2 regions of the Nocardioides sp. GCM10030259 genome follow, and region 2 is predicted to be linked to the other one. Evidence: riboswitches for the same ligand, from Rfam matches in the RefSeq annotation. Region 2 holds a riboswitch; the other holds the start of a gene.
What was found. Region 2 has a riboswitch for cobalamin ahead of ACFQQI_RS07155 (VWA domain-containing protein). Riboswitches for the same ligand answer to the same signal wherever they lie in the genome.

Region 1: another riboswitch for cobalamin. It lies ahead of ACFQQI_RS16825 (hypothetical protein); the one in region 2 lies ahead of ACFQQI_RS07155 (VWA domain-containing protein).

Annotation. Positions count from the first base shown of each region.
Region 1 covers NZ_JBHTDF010000019.1:96,825-105,445, reverse strand. Annotated here, with positions in the region: gene ACFQQI_RS16850 (glycerophosphodiester phosphodiesterase) at 1-228, shown strand, start outside; gene ACFQQI_RS16845 (hypothetical protein) at 328-621, shown strand; gene gatC (Asp-tRNA(Asn)/Glu-tRNA(Gln) amidotransferase subunit GatC) at 674-973, shown strand; gene gatA (Asp-tRNA(Asn)/Glu-tRNA(Gln) amidotransferase subunit GatA) at 1,036-2,511, shown strand; gene gatB (Asp-tRNA(Asn)/Glu-tRNA(Gln) amidotransferase subunit GatB) at 2,508-4,001, shown strand; cobalamin riboswitch at 4,049-4,171, shown strand; gene ACFQQI_RS16825 (hypothetical protein) at 4,248-5,294, shown strand; gene ACFQQI_RS16820 (hypothetical protein) at 5,299-6,192, shown strand; gene ACFQQI_RS16815 (energy-coupling factor transporter transmembrane component T) at 6,192-7,286, shown strand; gene ACFQQI_RS16810 (ABC transporter ATP-binding protein) at 7,283-8,621, shown strand, end outside.
Region 2 covers NZ_JBHTDF010000006.1:54,723-63,343, forward strand. Annotated here, with positions in the region: partial or broken gene ACFQQI_RS07140 (cobyrinate a,c-diamide synthase) at 1-1,837, opposite strand, end outside; gene cobO (cob(I)yrinic acid a,c-diamide adenosyltransferase) at 1,834-2,448, opposite strand; gene bluB (5,6-dimethylbenzimidazole synthase) at 2,450-3,079, opposite strand; gene ACFQQI_RS07155 (VWA domain-containing protein) at 3,076-5,076, opposite strand; cobalamin riboswitch at 5,110-5,264, opposite strand; gene ACFQQI_RS07160 (AAA family ATPase) at 5,258-5,818, opposite strand; gene cbiE (precorrin-6y C5,15-methyltransferase (decarboxylating) subunit CbiE) at 5,859-7,070, shown strand; gene ACFQQI_RS07170 (cobalt-precorrin-4/precorrin-4 C(11)-methyltransferase) at 7,067-7,807, shown strand; gene ACFQQI_RS07175 (precorrin-2 C(20)-methyltransferase) at 7,784-8,621, opposite strand, start outside.

The sequences.
Region 1 (8,621 bases), on a different contig from region 2:
CCGACGCAGGCCGACATCACGGGTGCGGCCGTGTGGGCGCAGCAGGTCAACCCCGCGCTCGGCGTCATCCAGGAGTCCGACATCACCGCGATCCACGACGCCGGCATGGAGGCGCACGTGTGGACGGTCAACGACGGCGCCGGGATGCGCCGGGCGATCAACTGGCGCGCCGACGGCATCATCACCAACTACCCCCAGGTGCTCCGCGACATCCTGTCGCAGCGCTGACACCGATCCCCGCCGCGCCGGGACCTTGTGCCCTTCCCGTGCCGACGTCCTCGGCGCACCCTCGGGACGAAGAGGGGTTCCGAGCAGGGGGAGGACGTCATGGTCGTGTTCGCAGTGATGGTCGTCGTCGGCATCGTCGCGGCAACCGTCTTCGTCGTCGTGTTCCTGCGCGAGTGGGGACAGTCGGTCGCCCGCACCGAGGCCGAGCTCCACCAGCCCGGCGCGCGGACGATCTCGTACGCCGTACCGCCCGGCCGCGACCCGGCCGACTTCGCGGCGGTGCTGCACCAGCGCGGGTACCTGGTCGTGGAGGAGGAACCCGGCCGGTTGCTGATCGGCTGCCCGCAGGTGGACGACCCGGAGAAGGTCCGGCAGCTGCTCGAGCAGGCCTGAGGGGAGCCAGCCGGGGGAAACCCGGGTGACGACCTCTCCTAGGATTGGGCCCATGCCTGAAATCACCCGAGACGAGGTCGCGCACCTGGCGAACCTCGCCCGGATCGACCTGTCCGACGAGGAGCTCGACCACCTGGCGCCGCAGCTGTCGGTGATCCTCGAGTCGGTGGCCTCGATCAGCGGCGTCGCCGGTGACGACATCCCGCCGACCTCGCACGCCCTGCCGCTCACCAACGTCTTCCGCGAGGACGTCGTGACCCCGGGCCTGACGCCCGAGCAGGCGCTGTCGGGCGCTCCGGAGGTCGAGGAGCAGCGCTTCTCCGTCCCGCGGATCCTGGGGGACGAGCAGTGACCGCGCCGGGAGCGGAGCGACCTGCGCGGTTGCTGCGAGTTGATGCGGCCGGAATCGCCGGCATGCTGGCGCGGGGCGAGACGACGTCCGTTGAGATCACGACCGCGCATCTGCAACAGATCGCCGCGGTCGACGGACAGGTGCACGCGTTCCTGCACGTCGACGCGGAGGGCGCGCTGGCCCAGGCCGAGGCGTCCGACGCCCGCCGCGCCGCCGGCCAGACGCTCTCCGCGCTCGACGGCGTGCCGATCGCGGTCAAGGACGTGCTGGCCACCGAGGGCCTGCCGACGACGTGCGGCTCGAAGATCCTCGAGGGCTGGGTCCCGCCGTACGACGCGACCGTGGTGCGGCGCCTCCGGGAGGCCGGCCTGCCGATCCTCGGCAAGACCAACATGGACGAGTTCGCGATGGGCAGCTCGACCGAGCACTCGGCGTACGGCCCCACCCGCAACCCGTGGGACCTCGACCGGATCCCCGGCGGCTCCGGCGGCGGCTCGGCCGCGGCGGTCGCGGCGTTCGAGGCCCCGCTCGCGATCGGCACCGACACCGGCGGCTCGATCCGTCAGCCGGGCGCGGTGACGGGCACGGTCGGCATGAAGCCGACGTACGGCGGGGTGTCCCGCTACGGGCTCGTCGCGCTCGCCAACTCCCTCGACCAGGCCGGTCCGGTCACCCGGACCGTCCTCGACTCGGCACTGCTGCACGAGGTGATCGGCGGCCACGACCCGCTCGACTCGACCAGCATCGACCAGCCGCTGCCGGCGCTGGTCGCCGCCGCGAAGCAGGGCGCCTCCGGCGACCTGTCCGGCGTGCGGATCGGCGTCATCAAGGAGCTGGCCGGCGACGGCTGGCAGTCCGGCGTGATGACCCGCTTCCAGGAGTCCGTCGACCTGATGGTCAAGGCGGGGGCCGAGGTCGTCGAGGTGTCGTGCCCGACGTTCGTGCACGCGCTCGCGACGTACTACCTGATCCTGCCGGCGGAGGCCTCGAGCAACCTCGCCAAGTTCGACGCGATGCGCTACGGCCTGCGGGTCTGGCCCGAGGAGGGCGCCAGCGCCGAGGAGGTCATGCGCGCCACCCGCGACGCCGGCTTCGGTGACGAGGTCAAGCGCCGCATCATCCTCGGCACCTACGCGCTGTCGAGCGGCTACTACGACGCGTACTACGGTCAGGCCCAGAAGGTGCGCACGCTCATCACCCGCGACTTCGCCGCGGCGTTCGAGCAGGCCGACGTGCTGGTCTCGCCGACGGCGCCCACCACGGCGTTCAAGCTGGGCGAGAAGCTCGACGACCCGATCGCGATGTACCTCAACGACCTCGCGACCATCCCCGCCAACCTGTCCGGGGTGCCCGGCATCTCGGTGCCGAGCGGCCTCGCCGACGAGGACGGGCTGCCCACCGGCGTCCAGGTCCTCGCCCCGGCCCTGGCCGACGACCGCTGCTACCGGGTCGGCGCCGCCCTCGAGGCGCTGCTGCTCCAGCAGTGGCGCGGCCCGCTCCTCGAGAAGGCTCCCGCTCTGGAAGGGGCACGCGCATGACGGACACCCTGGTCGCCTTCGACGACGTCGTCGCGGCGTACGACCCGGCGCTGGGCCTCGAGGTCCACGTCGAGCTCAACACCGCTTCGAAGATGTTCTGCGGCTGCCCGACGGAGTTCGGTGCCGAGCCCAACACCCAGGTCTGCCCGACCTGCCTGGGCCTGCCGGGCGCCATGCCCGTCGTCAACGGCAAGGCCGTGGAGTCGGCGATCCGGATCGGGCTCGCGCTCAACTGCGACATCGCGGAGTGGTGCCGGTTCGCGCGGAAGAACTACTTCTACCCGGACATGCCGAAGAACTTCCAGACCTCGCAGTACGACGAGCCGATCTGCTTCAACGGCTGGATGGACGTGGACGTCGACGGCGAGACGTTCCGGGTCGAGATCGAGCGCGCCCACATGGAGGAGGACACCGGCAAGTCGCTGCACGTCGGCGGCGCCACCGGTCGCATCCACGGCGCCGACCACTCGCTCGTCGACTACAACCGTGCGGGCATCCCGCTCATCGAGATCGTCACCAAGCCGATCGTCGGCGCGGGCGCGAAGGCGCCCGACGTGGCGCGGGCGTACGTCGCGCAGCTGCGTGACCTCATCGTCGCCCTCGGGGTCTCCGACGCGCGCATGGACCAGGGCTCGATCCGCGCCGACGTCAACCTGTCGCTCTCGCCGAAGGACTCGGGAGTCCTCGGCACCCGCACCGAGACCAAGAACGTGAACTCGCTGCGCTCGGTCGAGCGCGCGGTGCGCTACGAGATGTCGCGACACGCGGCCGTGCTGGGCGGCGGCGAGCGGATCCTGCAGGAGACGCGGCACTGGCACGAGGACACCGGGGTCACCACGAGCGGTCGCGAGAAGTCCGACGCCGAGGACTACCGCTACTTCCCGGAGCCCGACCTGGTCCCGGTGGCGCCGACCCGTGAGTGGGTCGACGAGCTGCGCGGCACGCTGCCCGAGAACCCGACCGCCCGCCGCGCCCGGCTGCAGGCCGACTGGGGCTTCTCCGACCTCGAGATGCGCGACACGGTCGGCGCCGGTGCGGTGAACGTGATCGAGCAGACGATCGCCGCCGGCACCACCCCGCAGGCCGCCCGCAAGTGGTGGCTGGGCGAGCTCGCACGCCGCGCCAACGAGCAGGGCGTGCTGGTCGACGCGCTGCCGGTGACGCCGGTCGACGTGGCTCGGGTGCAGGCGCTCGTCGACGAGGGCAGCCTCAACGACAAGCTCGCCCGGCAGGTCTTCGACGGGCTCTTCGCCGGTGAGGGCACCCCCGACGAGGTCGTCGCCGCCCGCGGGCTCGCGATCGTCTCCGACGAGGGCGCCCTCTCCACGGCCGTCGACAACGCCATCGCCGCCAACCCCGACGTCGCCGACAAGATCCGCGACGGCAAGGTGGCGGCCGCCGGTGCCCTGATCGGGGCGGTCATGAAGGAGATGCGCGGCCAGGCCGACGCCGGTCGGGTGCGCGAGCTCATCCTCGAGAAGCTCTCCTGAGGCTGCGCGAGGGGCTCCCGCGACTGCGGGATATGCTGCTCGGGCACACACCAATGCACGCCCGTGGTGGGGGAAGCCGGTCCGAGTCCGGCGCTGACCCGCAACCGTAGGCCGTCCCGCAGCCGCGGGGCGAGCGAGCCGGAGCACCCGTCACGACGCGTCCTGATCACACGCTGTCGTGGAAAGCAGCGGGTGGCCGCCGGGACAGGGATCCGGGCCCCCGCATGAGCAGCGGGAAGGAACCCCATGACTCGCACACCTCGCCTCGCCGCGGCGTTCGTCTCCGGCGCGCTGGCGCTGGGTCTCGCCGTCGGCACGATGTCCGCCGCCTCGGCGGCGCCGGCCGACAAGTCGGCCGCCTGGCTGGCCAAGCAGCCCGAGAAGGGCGTCGTCTCCGTCACCTCCGACGGCTTCACCTTCGACGACTACGGCCTGACGGCCGACCTCGGCACGGCCCTGGCGGCGATCGGCGGCCAGAAGAAGACGATCCGGCAGGTCAACCGCGCGCTCCAGAAGAACGTCGACAGCTGGACCACTGGCGCCGACTTCGGCACCAAGGACGTCTACGCGGGCTCGGTCGCCAAGGCGCTGGTCTTCGCGCAGACGGTCGACGCCGACGCGAAGGACTTCGGCGGCGTGAACCTCGTCAAGCGGCTCGCTGGCCGGGTCAGCTCCGAGAAGGGCATCGTCGGCCGGATCCAGGACAAGACCGCCGACACCGACTACGCCAACGTCATCGGGCAGTCGTACGCCGCGGCCGGGCTCACCGAGGCCGGGTCGAAGAAGGCGCGGGCCGCGGTGCGCTTCCTGGTCACCCAGCAGTGCGCGCCGGGCTACTTCCGCCTGAACCTGGCAGACGCCGGTGCCGAGGACCAGACCTGCGACGGGGCGCGCAAGAAGGACCGGAAGGCCGACACCGACGCCACCGTCCTCGCCGTGCTCAACCTCCAGTCGATCGCCAAGCCGTCGGGTGCGGTCGAGGCCGCGACCGACGCCGCGGTCGCGTGGCTGGTGCAGCAGCAGAAGAGCGACGGGAGCCTCGGCGGCGGACCCGCCACCAAGGGCAGCAACAGCAACAGCACCGGCCTCGCCGCCGTCGCCCTCGCTCGGGCCGGCGAGTGCGACGCCGCGCAGGACGCCGCGACCTGGGTCAACGGGCTGCGCCGCGCCAACGGCGCGATCGCCTACGACGCGGCCGCCCGCAAGGCCGGCATCAGCAAGGCGACGCTGGGCCAGTGGGTGCGCGCGACCGCGCAGGCCGCGCCGGCGCTGCAGCACCTCGAGGGCTGCTGACCCGGTGGGTCGCACGGCACTGAGGCTCGTCGCCGCGGCGTTCGTCGCCGCGGCGACGGGCCTCGTGCTGCCCTCCGGGCCGGCCGCGGCCGAGACCTGCTCGAGCGCCGACGGCGCGAGCGTCGTGGTCGACTTCCACGAGCTCGGCGGCGGCGTGCAGAGCGCGTGCATCGCCGACGGTGGCGGGCGCACCGCCGCCTCGCTGTTCGCGGTGGCGGGCTTCGGGCTCGACTACGTGCAGCGCCAGCCAGGCTTCGTGTGCCGGGTGTCGGGGCAGCCGGCGTCGGACCCGTGCGTGAACACGCCTCCCGCCGATGCGTACTGGGCGCTCTACTGGTCCGACGGCACCTCCGGCCGCTGGGCCTACGCCACGAGCTCCGTCGGCTCGCAGACCGTCCCGGACGGCGGGTCCGTGGCGCTCTCCTGGACCGGCAGCTCCGCGAAGTCACTGCCCGGGACCGGTCCTGCGGTGCACCGGTCGGCGCCGACCGCCTCGTCCTCGCCGACCACGAAGCCCACCCCGAAGCCCACCCCGAAGCCCACCGCGAAGCCCACGAAGCGGCCCGCCCCGAAGCCGTCGGCGTCGCCGACCGCGACGCCGACGCCGGCGGAGACGGCGGTGCCGGAGAGCACCGAGAGCCCGCGCGCGAAGCCGTCGAAGAAGCCGAAGCCCACCCGGCAGCAGAGTGCCGCCCCGAGCCCGACCGAGACGCCGACCGAGACGCCGACCGAGACGCCGACCGAGACGCCGACCGAGACGCCGACCCCGGCGTCGTCCGAGCCGACCGAGCCCGACGACGGCGGGATGCCGACCTGGGTCGGTCCGGCCGTGGTGGCGGTGCTCTTCGCGGCCGGAGCTGCCGTCGCCGTCGTACGCCGGCGCAGGATCCCGGGCTGATGCCTCGCGACCTGCACCCGGTGGCCTGGTGGCTGTGGGCGCTGGGACTCGCGACGGCTGCGTCGTTCACCACGAACCCGCTGGTGCTGCTGATGCTGATCGGCGTGGCAGCGCTCGTGGTCTCGCTGCGCCGCTCGGACCAGCCGTGGGCGCGGTCGTTCCGGCTCTACGTCTGGCTCGGCGTGGCGATCATCGTGATCCGGGTGGCGTTCCGCGTGGTCTTCGGCGGCTGGTTCGGCGGCCGGGTGCTGCTCGACCTGCCCGCGATCCCGCTGCCCGACTGGGTCGCCGGCGTCACGCTGCTCGGGCCGCTCTACGCGCAGGCGCTGCTGTTCGCGCTGTACGACGGCCTGCGCCTGGCGACGATCGTGATCGCCGTGGGCGCGGCCAACTCGCTGGCCAACCCGAAGCGGCTGCTCCGCTCGGTGCCGCCCGCCCTGTACGAGATCGGCACGGCGCTCGTGGTCGCGGTGACGGTGCTGCCGCAGTTCGTCGAGAGCGTGCGGCGGGTGCGTGCGGCGCAGGCGCTGCGGGCGGGGGAGACCGGCCGCGTCGGTTGGCTGCGCCGGCTGCTCGTCCCGGTGCTCGAGGACGCCCTCGAGCGCTCGCTCGCCCTCGCGGCCGGCATGGACACCCGCGGCTACGGCCGCGCCGGCGGCGCCACCCCCGCGCAGCGCCGGGTGACCGGCACGCTGATGCTGGTCGGGCTGGTCGGCATCTGCGTCGGCACGTACGCCGTGCTCGACCGCACCGCGCCCCGGCTCCTCGCGCTGCCGATGCTCGGGCTCGGCGTCGCCGCGGCGGTCGCGGGGCTGCGCAGCGCCGGCCGCCGGGTCGAGCGGACGCGCTACCGCCCCGACCCGTGGCGCTGGCCCGAGGCCGCCGTCGTCGCCTCCGGTGTCGTGGTCGGTGCCCTCGGCTGGTGGATGAGCCGCTACCAGGTCTCCGTCGCCTACCCGGCCCTCGACGCGTTCCCGACCCTCAGCGCCGTCGCGCTCGTGATGGGCGGCATCGCCCTGGCCGGACCGCTCTGCACGCCGCCTCAGGCCCACCCGTCGGTCGCCGCACCCGCTCGCGAGGAGGTCGCCGCATGATCGAGCTGCGCGACATCCGCTTCGGGTACGACGAGGCGCCGGTGCTGACCGACGTCGACCTGGTCGTCGACGAGGGCGAGCTGGTGCTGGTCTCCGGGCCGACCGGAGTCGGGAAGTCGACGCTGCTCGGCATCGTGACCGGCCTGGTCCCCCGCTTCTCGGGCGGCACGCTCGACGGCGACGTGCTTCTCGACGGCGCGAGCATCGTGCGCACGCCGCCGCGCGAGCGCGCGCACGCGATCGGGTACGTCGGGCAGAACCCCGCGGCGGGCTTCGTCACCGACACCGTCGAGGAGGAGCTCGCCTACGGCATGGAGCAGCTCGGGCTGCCGCCGGAGACCATGCGGCGCCGGGTCGAGGAGACCCTCGACCTGCTCGGCATCGCCGACCTGCGCCACCGCGACCTGCGCACGCTGTCGGGGGGCCAGCAGCAGCGGGTGGCGATCGGTTCGGTGCTCACCATGCACCCCCGCCTGCTCGTGCTCGACGAGCCGACCTCCGCGCTCGACCCGACCGCGGCGGAGGAGGTGCTCGCCACGCTCACCCGGCTGGTCCACGACCTCGGCGTCTCGGTGCTGCTGGCCGAGCATCGGCTCGAGCGGGTGGTTCCGTTCGTCGACCGGATGTGCCTGCTCACCGGCGACGGCCGGGTGACCGTCGGCGAGCCCGGGGAGCTCCTGGTCACCTCGCCGGTCGTGCCGCCGATCGTCGAGCTCGGCCGCGCGGCCGGCTGGGACCCGCTGCCGCTCAGCGTCCGCGACGCCCGCCGACGGGCCCGTGGGCTCCACCTCGCCGCTCCGCCGGTGAGCCTCGATTCCGCGGCGACGCCCGCCGCCGTCGTACGCCGCCTCGACGTCGTGCACGGCCACACCGTCGCCGTGCGCTCGCTCGACCTCGAGGTCGGCAGCGGCCGGGTCACCGCGCTGATGGGCCGCAACGGGTCGGGCAAGTCGTCCCTGCTGTGGGCGGTGCAGGGCAGCGGACGGCGTACGTCGGGCCGCGTCGACGTCGACGGCAGCGACCCGGCCGACCTCGCCGCCGCCGAGCGCCGGGCGCTCGTGGGCCTGGTGCCCCAGAACGCCGCCGACCTGCTCTACCTCGAGACCGTCGACGAGGAGTGCTCCGCCGCCGACGGCGGCAGCGGCGCCTGCCGGTCGCTGCTCGACCGGCTGGTGCCCGGCATCCCCGGCGACCAGCACCCGCGTGACCTGTCGGAGGGGCAGCGGCTCGCGCTGGCGCTGGCGCTGGTGCTGGTGTCGCGGCCCCGGCTGCTGCTGCTGGACGAGCCGACGCGCGGGCTCGACTACGCCGCCAAGCACGTGCTGGCCGGGATCC
Region 2 (8,621 bases):
GGTCGGGTTCGTCGGGTTGCCGAGGACGACGAGGTCGGCGTCGTCCGGCACCACCGACGGATCGAGGGTGAAGGGCGCGGAGAGGACGACCTCGGTCACGACGTGGCCGGCCTGGCGCAGCGCGGCGTGGGGCTCGGTGAACTGGGGGTGCACCACCACCGGACGCCGCCAGCGCCGGAGGCGGGCGAGGAGCGAGAACGCCTCCGCCGCTCCGGCGGTCGCCAGGACGCCGTCGGCCGCGCGACCGTGGTGCGCGGCGATCGCGTGCTCGGCCGCGGTCGCCGACGGGTAGCGGACGGCGGCGTCCAGGCTGTCGTGGAGCGCCCGGTCGAGCCACGGTGGGCGCGGGCCGTCGTAGACGTTGACGGCGAAGTCCAGGAGGCCGTCGACGGCCTCGACGTCGCCGTGGTGGCGGAGTGCCTGATCCAGGGCCAGGTCATCCACGGGCGTGCACCGCCTCCGCGAAGCGTCGGGCCAGCTGCGGGTGGCCGGCCCAGTGGGTGTGCAGGTACGACGCGTGCAGGGTCTCGGACGCGAATCCGACCGCGTCCCCGTCCACCGTCCAGGCGGCTCGGCCGTTGCTAGCCGGGACGACCTGCGTGCGGTGGAACTCGTGCCCGGTGACCGTCTCGCCCGCGCGGGTCAGGAGGTTGTCGGTGGTCGCCGTCATCGTGGGGTAGCGCAAGGTCAGCCGCTCGGTCATCGCGGCCTCCGCCGCGACCGCGCCGACCATGGGGGAGGAGTCCAGTGACGTGCAGAGGTAGAGCAGCCCGGCGCACTCGGCCACGGTCGGGACGCCGTCCGCGAGCGCCGCCGCCAGCTCGCGCCGGAGCACCACGTTGCCGGTGAGCTCGCTGGCGTGCACCTCGGGGAACCCGCCCCCGAGATAGATGCCCGCGGTGCCGTCGGGTAGGCGCGGGTCGACCATCGGGTCGAAGCCCACCACCGCGCACCCGGCCGCCCGGAGCAGCTCCTCCGTCTCGGCGTACCGGAACGTGAACGCACGCCCACCCGCCATGGCCACCACGGGCCGCACGGTGGTCGAGGAAGGCGCGCCAGCGCCTGCCCTTCGAGACGGTTGCTGCGCAACCTCCTCAGGAACCATCTCGAAGCCACCGAGCGCAGCATCTGCGTCCCACGGCTCGGCGTCGAGGTCCGGCGCGGTCCGCGCGAGCGCCAGGACGGCGTCGAGGTCGACCAGCTCGGCGATCCGGTCGGCGAGCCCGTCCAGGGCGTGCCGCGCCTCCTCGCGCTCGGCGGCCGGCACGAGGCCCAGGTGCCGGGACGGGACGCCGAGCGCCGGGTCCCGCCCGATCGTGCCGAGCACCGGCAGGTCGATGGAGTCCGCGACCTCGCGCGCGTGCCGGGGCGAGCCGGCCTGGTTGAGGATCACGCCGGCAACGCGCACGCGGGGGTCCCAGGACGCCAGGCCGTGCACGACGGCGCCGATCGTCCGCGACGAGCGGGAGATGTCGACGACCAGCACGACCGGCGACCCGGTCAGCTGCGCGACGTGCGCCGTGGAGGAGAAGCCGCGGCCGCCGATGCGACCGTCGAAGAGGCCCATCACGCCCTCGATCACGGCGACGTCGGCGCCACGGGCACCGTGCAGCAGCAGCGGCACGATGCGCTGCTCGCCGACCAGGTGCGGGTCGAGGTTGCGGCCGGGTCGTCCGCAGGCGAGCGCGTGGTAGCCGGGGTCGATGTAGTCGGGCCCGACCTTGTGCCCGGAGACGGTGTGGCCGGCCCGGGTCAGGGCGGCCATGAGGCCGGTGGCGACCGTCGTCTTGCCCTGGCCGGTGGCCGGGGCGGCGACGACGAGGCGCGGCAGGCTCACCACTCGATCCCCGCCTGGCCCTTCTGGCCGCGGTCCATCTGGTGCTTGACCTTGGTCATCTCGGTGACGAGGTCGGCGGCGTCGACGAGCGCGGGGTGGGCGCGGCGGCCGGTGACCATCACGAACTGCCGGCCGGGCCGCTCCCGGAGCGTCGCGACCACGTCGTCGACGTCGACCCAGCCCCACTGCATGGGGTACGTGAACTCGTCGAGGACGTAGAGGTCGTGCCGCTCCTCGGCGATCCGGCGCTTGACCTCGGCCCAGCCCTCGGCGGCGTCGCGGGCGTGGTCCTCGTCGTCGCCGGCCTTGCGCGCCCACGACCAGCCGGAGCCCATCTTGTGCCACTCGACGGGGCCGCCCTCGCCGGTCTGGGCATGGAGCTCGCCGAGGCGCTCGAGCACGGTCTGCTCGCCGATGCGCCACTTGGCGGACTTCACGAACTGGAAGACCCCGATGTCCCAGCCCTGGTTCCAGGCGCGGATCGCCAGCCCGAAGGCCGAGCTCGACTTCCCCTTGCCGTCGCCGGTGTTGACCATCAGCAGCGGGAGCCGCCGTCGCTGCGCGGTGGTGAGCCCGTCGTCGGGCACGACGAGCGGTTGGCCCTGTGGCATCTCAGCACCCCCACGTCTCGTGGTGGATGGCGTCCGCGAGGGGACGCCGCTGCCGCCACCCGTGACGCTCGAGGTCGGGCTTCTGCTGCAGCCGGGTGACCGGTCCGAGGCACAACCACGCGACCGGGCGCACGCCCTGCGGGAGCCCGACCAGGTCGGCCAGGAACTCCTCGCGGTAGAAGGAGACCCAGCCGAGGCCGAGGTCTTCGGCGGTGGCGGCGAGCCAGAGGTTCTGGATGGCCAGGCAGGTCGAGTAGAGGCCGGCGTCGTCGATCGCGTGCCGGCCGAGCACCTGGCTCCCGCCACGTGCCGGGTCGTAGGTGACGACGATGCCGAGCGCTGCCTCACGGATGCCCTCGATGCGGATCCGGTCGAAGGTGCCGCGCCGGTCGGCGGGCAGCGAGTCGGCGTACGTCGCGCGCTCGGCGTCGACGTGCCGGTGGAAACGATCCCGGGTGACGGGGTCGCGCACGAGCACGAAGTCCCAGGGCTGGCTGAGGCCGACGCTGGGAGCCGCGTGGGCGGCGCCGAGGATGCGCTCGAGCGCGTCGTCGGTCAGCGGCTCGCGGCTGAACTCGGCGCGGACGTCTCGGCGGCGTTCGATGACGTCGTACAGGGCCGCGGCGCTCACGCGGCCCGCCCGTCCCGCACGACCCCGGTGAGCGCCTCGGCGCTGACCTCGGCGACCGGCAGGTGCTCGGCCCGCAGGTGCTCGGCGAGCGCGGCGGCCAGGCCGAGCCGGAAGGATCCGCTCTCGCAGTCGACGACGACCGTGCTGGCATCGGTGCCGGCCACCAGCCCGGCGGCCACGCGGGACCGGGCCACCGGGTCGGCTCCCGCCGTGGCGCGGCCGTCCGTGACGACGACCAGCAGCGGCCGGCGGCGCGGGTCGCGGATGCGTTCGAGCTCGATCACCCGCGCGGACGCCAGGAGCCCCTCGGCGAGGGGCGTCCGCCCGCCCGCGGGGAGGGCGTCGAGGCGGGTGGCGGCCACGTCGACCGAGTGCGTCGGCGGCAGGGCCAACTCTGCGGCGTCGCCGCGGAACGTCACCAGGCCCACCTTGTCGCGCCGCTGGTAGGCGTCGAGCAGCAGGGACAGGATCGCGGTCTTGACCTGCTCCATCCGCCTGCGGGCCGCCATGGATCCCGACGCGTCGACGCAGAACAGCACCAGGTTGGACTCCCGCCCCTCCCGCGCGGCGCGGCGCAGGTCGGTCGGCAGCAGCCGGAGCGCCCCGCCCGTGCGACCGCGAGCGACCTGGTGGGGCGCGGCCGCGCTGACCGTGGCCGGGAGGTGCAGCGGGCCGCGGCCGTCGGTCGACGCACCGATCCGGCGGCCGTCGTCGGTGAGCGCCCGGCTGCGTCGCCCCGCTTCACCGGCACCGGTGCCTCGGGCGGTGAGCAGGCGGGCACGGTACGGCGTACCGCTGCCGACCGTGCTGGTCGAGGACGGCGTGCTCTCGGTGGTTGAGGAAGGCGCGTCCTCGGTGGTTGAGGAAGGCGCGTCCTCGGTGGTTGAGGAAGGCGCGTCCTCGGTGGTTGAGGAAGGCGCGCTAGCGCCTGTCTCGAAACCATCACCACCCGGGCCGTCCGGATCCGGATCGGGATCCGGCTCGTCGCCGAGCACCTCGTCGAGCAGGTCCTCGTCGAGCCCGGGGGCGTCGAAGGGGTTGCGTCGCCGGCGGTGCGGGAGGGCCAGGCGCGCGGCGGCGCGGATGTCCTCGGTGGTGACCTCGTCACGGCCGTGCCAGGCGGCGTGGGCGACCGCGGTGCGGGCGGTGACGATGTCGGCGCGCATCCCGTCGACCTCGAACGCCGCGCAGAGCTCGGCGATCCGGAGCAGGGCGGCGTCGGTGAGCGCGACGTCGGCGACCCTGCTGCGGGCGGCGGCGATCCGCTCGGTGAGGGCGCGCTCGGCCTCGGCGTACGACGCGGCGAAGCCGTCGGGGTCGGCGTCGTGGGCCATCCGGCGGCGCACGACCTCCATCCGCGTCGCCGGGTCGCGCGGCGCAGCGACCTCGACGGTGAGCCCGAACCGGTCGAGGAGCTGGGGGCGCAGCTCGCCCTCCTCGGGGTTCATGGTGCCGACCAGCACGAACCGGGCCGCGTGCGAGACCGAGACGCCGTCGCGCTCGACGGTCGACCGGCCCATGGCCGCGGCGTCGAGGAGCAGGTCGACGAGGTGATCGTGGAGCAGGTTCACCTCGTCGACGTAGAGGATGCCGCGGTGGGCCCTGGCGAGCAGGCCGGGCTCGTACTCCGTGCGGCCCTCGGACAGCACGCGCTCGAGGTGCAGCGACCCGAGGACGCGGTCCTCGGTGGCGCCGACGGGCAGCTCGACCAGCCGCACCGGTCGGGCCTCGACGGGTACGTCGGCGGCGAACGGGCCGTCGGGGGAGAGCGGCGCCGGGTCGAGCGGGTCGCTGGAGAAGCGGTCCCCGGCCACGACGTCGATCGGCGGCAGCACGGCCGCGAGCGCCCGCACGATCGTCGACTTGGCCGTGCCCTTCTCGCCGCGGACGAGCACGCCGCCGATCTCGGGCGACACGGTCGTCAGCATGAGGGCCAGGGCCATGCCGCCGGGCTCGTCGGAGCCGACGACGGCGCTGAAGGGGTACTGCTGTGGCATGTGAGGCTCCCGCTCGCTCGCCAACGGACATCTGTCGGATGCGTGGCGCGAGGCCGGTCTTCGGACTTCCCGGGTCTGTGTCTCCACAGCCACGGGTCACCGCAGCGGGCCTGTGCCGGACTCTCACCGGCTTCCCAGATTCTCCCCACCCGTCGGACGGGCGGAGCACCTCGTGCCGCGGTCAGGCTAGCGGCTCGACGACCTCGCGGACCCAGCGGTCCACCTCGCGGCTGCTGCGCAGCCGCACGATCGGCAGGTCGGGACGGGCGGCGGCCACGAGGGGGATGCGCTCGTCGTAGAGGTTCCGGGTGTTGATCGCCCAGCGCACGATGTGCTCGCGGTCGGTGAAGAACGTGTGCAGCGGGCCTTCCTGGTTGCCGTTCCACAGCTCCTCGCGACGCACTCGCCGCCGGACCGTGCGACGTACGACACGGCTCAGCGTCACGGGGAACGGCAGGTCGACCCACACCACCAGGTCCGCGCGCTCGATCAGCAGCGGACGGGCGTAGTCGTACTGCCACTCGCAGACCCAGGCCTCGGACGCCACGACCGCGTCGACGTCGGCCTCGAACTCCGGGCGCTTCGTCCACCCGGCCCCGTGGTGCAGCGCGTCCATCTCGGTGTAGGGCAGCCCGAGCAGCGCGCCGACACGACGAGCGAGCGTGCTCTTGCCGCTGCCGGAGACGCCGGCCACCGTCACGCGCCGGGGCCGGTGCGGCAGCGGGTCCGTGGCGGTGAGCACCGCGGAATCCTACGACCGCTGGTGCTCTAGGGTCGGGCGAGTGCCCGAGCCCGAGAAGTCCCGCATCGCCGTCGTCGGCATCGGCGCGGACGGCTGGGCGGGGCTGACCGACGACGCCCGCGACCGGGTGCTCGGCGCCGAGGTGCTGCTCGGCGGCGAACGCCATCTCCGCCTGGTGCCCGACGTGTCGGGACAGCGCCGCGAACCCTGGCCGCGGCCGCTCGCGGACGGGCTCGCCGCGTTGCTCGCCGCCCACGACGGACGACGCATCGCGGTGCTGGCGTCCGGTGACCCGTTCCTCTCGGGCATCGGCTCGAGGCTGGCCGGGCTGCTCGGCGCCGCGCGCCTCGACGTGCTGCCGGCGGTCTCGTCGGTCGCCCTCGCCCGCGCGCGGATGGGCTGGTCGGCCGAGGCGAGCACGGTCGTCACGGTCGTCGGCCGCGACCTGCACGCGGTGCTCCGCGAGCTCGCCCCCGGCTGGCGCGTCCTCGTGCTCTCGTCGGACGCCGACACCCCGGCGGCGCTGGCGGCACTGCTGGTCGATCACGGGTACGGCGGGTCGCTGATGACCGTCCTGGGCGACCTCGGCGCCACCACCGAGTCGCGCGTCGAGGCGACGGCGGACGCGTGGACCGGTCCGGCGCCCGCCCTCAACGTGGTCGCGCTCGAGCTGCGCGGACCGGTCGTCGGGGCGTGGGCGGCCGGGCTGCCCGACGAGTCGTTCGAGCACGACGGCCAGCTGACCAAGCGTGACCTCCGGGCGAGCGCCCTGGCGCGCCTCGCGCCCCAGCCCGGCCAGCTGCTCTGGGACGTCGGCGCCGGAGCCGGCTCGGTCGCGATCGAGTGGATGCGGTCGCACCCCACGTGCGCGGCAGTCGCGGTCGAGGCCGACCTCGACCGGCTGTCCCGGATCGCGCGCAACGCCGCGCGGCTCGGCGTACCCGGCCTCGAGGTGGTCGGCGGACGCGCCCCCGAGGCCCTGGCCGCCTTGTCGGCGCCGCACGCCGTCTTCGTCGGCGGCGGGGCCACGGCGCCCGGCCTGCTCGACCTGTGCACTGACCGGCTTCGTCCCGGCGGCCGGCTCGTCGTGCACGGGGTCACGCTCGAGACCGAGTCAGTCCTCGCCGCGGCGTACGCCGAGCACGGTGGCGAGCTGACCCGGCTGGCCGTCGAGCACGCGACACCGATCGGGTCGTTCACCGGCTGGGCACCCGCCCGCACCGTCACCCAGTGGAGCTGGAGCAAGCCATGACCGTGCACTTCGTCGGGGCCGGCCCCGGCGCCGCCGACCTGATCACGCTCCGCGCGGCCACGATGCTGGCGGCGGCCGACGTGGTGCTCTACCCGGGCACGTACCTCGACGAGGCGGTGCTCGGGCACTGCCGCGCCGACGCCCGGCTCGTCGACACCCAGGCCCTCGACCTGGACGGCATCCTGGCCGAGCTGGTCACCGCCCACGAGGCGGGCCGAGACGTCGTCCGGCTCACCTCCGGCGACCCGTCGGTCTACTCCGCCGTCGCGGAGCAGACCCGCCGCCTCGACGCCGCCGGCGTGCCGTGGGACGTCACGCCCGGCGTGCCGGCGTACGCCGCCGCGGCCGCCCTCGTCGGCCGGGAGCTGACCGTCCCGCTGGTGTCGCAGTCGGTCGTGCTGACCCGCACCCAGGCGCGGTCGAGCGCGATGCCGGAGACCGAGTCGCTGGCAGCGTTCGCGGCCACCCGCGCGACCCTGGTGCTGCACCTCGCGATCTCCCGCACGCGGGAGCTGATGGGCGAGCTGGCGGGGGAGTACGGCGCGGACTGCCCGGTCGTCGTCGTCCACCGCGCGTCGCAGCCGGACGAGCTCGTCCTTACCGGCACCGTCGGCGACATCGCCGACCGGGTCGAGGCGGCGGGGCTGCGCCAGGCCGCGGTGATCCTGGTCGGCCGGGCGCTGGCCCGCGACGGTGGCGAGTCGTGGCTGTACTCAGGAGTCCGCGACCGCGCGTGACGTCCAGACCGCGCCGCTCGGTGCGACACGGGTGCGCGAGCACCCCACGATCAGCAGGCATTTCATGTCGATCGACGCGGGATCGAGCTCGGCCAGCGTCGTGACGGTCAGCGACTCCTCGGCCCGCCCGACGTCGCGGCCGACGACGACCACCGTGTCGTCGGGCCGGTGCGCCAGCAGCACCTTCTGCATCTGCGCGACCTGGTGCGTGCGGCTGCGCGACGCCGGGTTGTAGACGGCCAGCACCAGGTCGGCCCGGGCGATCCCCTCGAGGCGCTGCTCGATGACCGCCCACGGCTTGAGCCGGTCGGACAGGCTCATGACGGCGAAGTCGCCGCCGACCGGCGCGCCCGCCCGGGCGGCGACCGCCTGCACCGCGCTGACACCGGGGAGCACCCGCACCGGCACGTCGGCGTACGTCGCGTCCTCCGCGGCCTCGAACACGGCCGCGGCCATGCCGAACACCCCCGCGTCGCCGCCCGACACCACCGCCACCCGCTCGCCGGCCTTCGCGAGGTCGAGCGCCAGCCGCGCCCGGTCGAGCTCGACGGTGTTGCCCGACGCGTGCCGGGTGAGCCCCGGGCGCTGGGGCACGCGGTTGACGTACGGCGCGTAGCCGACCACGTGGTCGACCTCCGCGAGCGCCGCCGCCACCTCGGGGGTCACCCACCGGTCCGGACCCGGTCCGAGCCCGACCACCAGCAGCTCCGCGCCGCGTTCGGTCGTCGTCTGGTCACCAACGACGGGACCCCGCGCCCGGCGGCCCACACCGTGCCGCGAGTCACCGGCCACGACGATGAGGGAGAAGTACGGC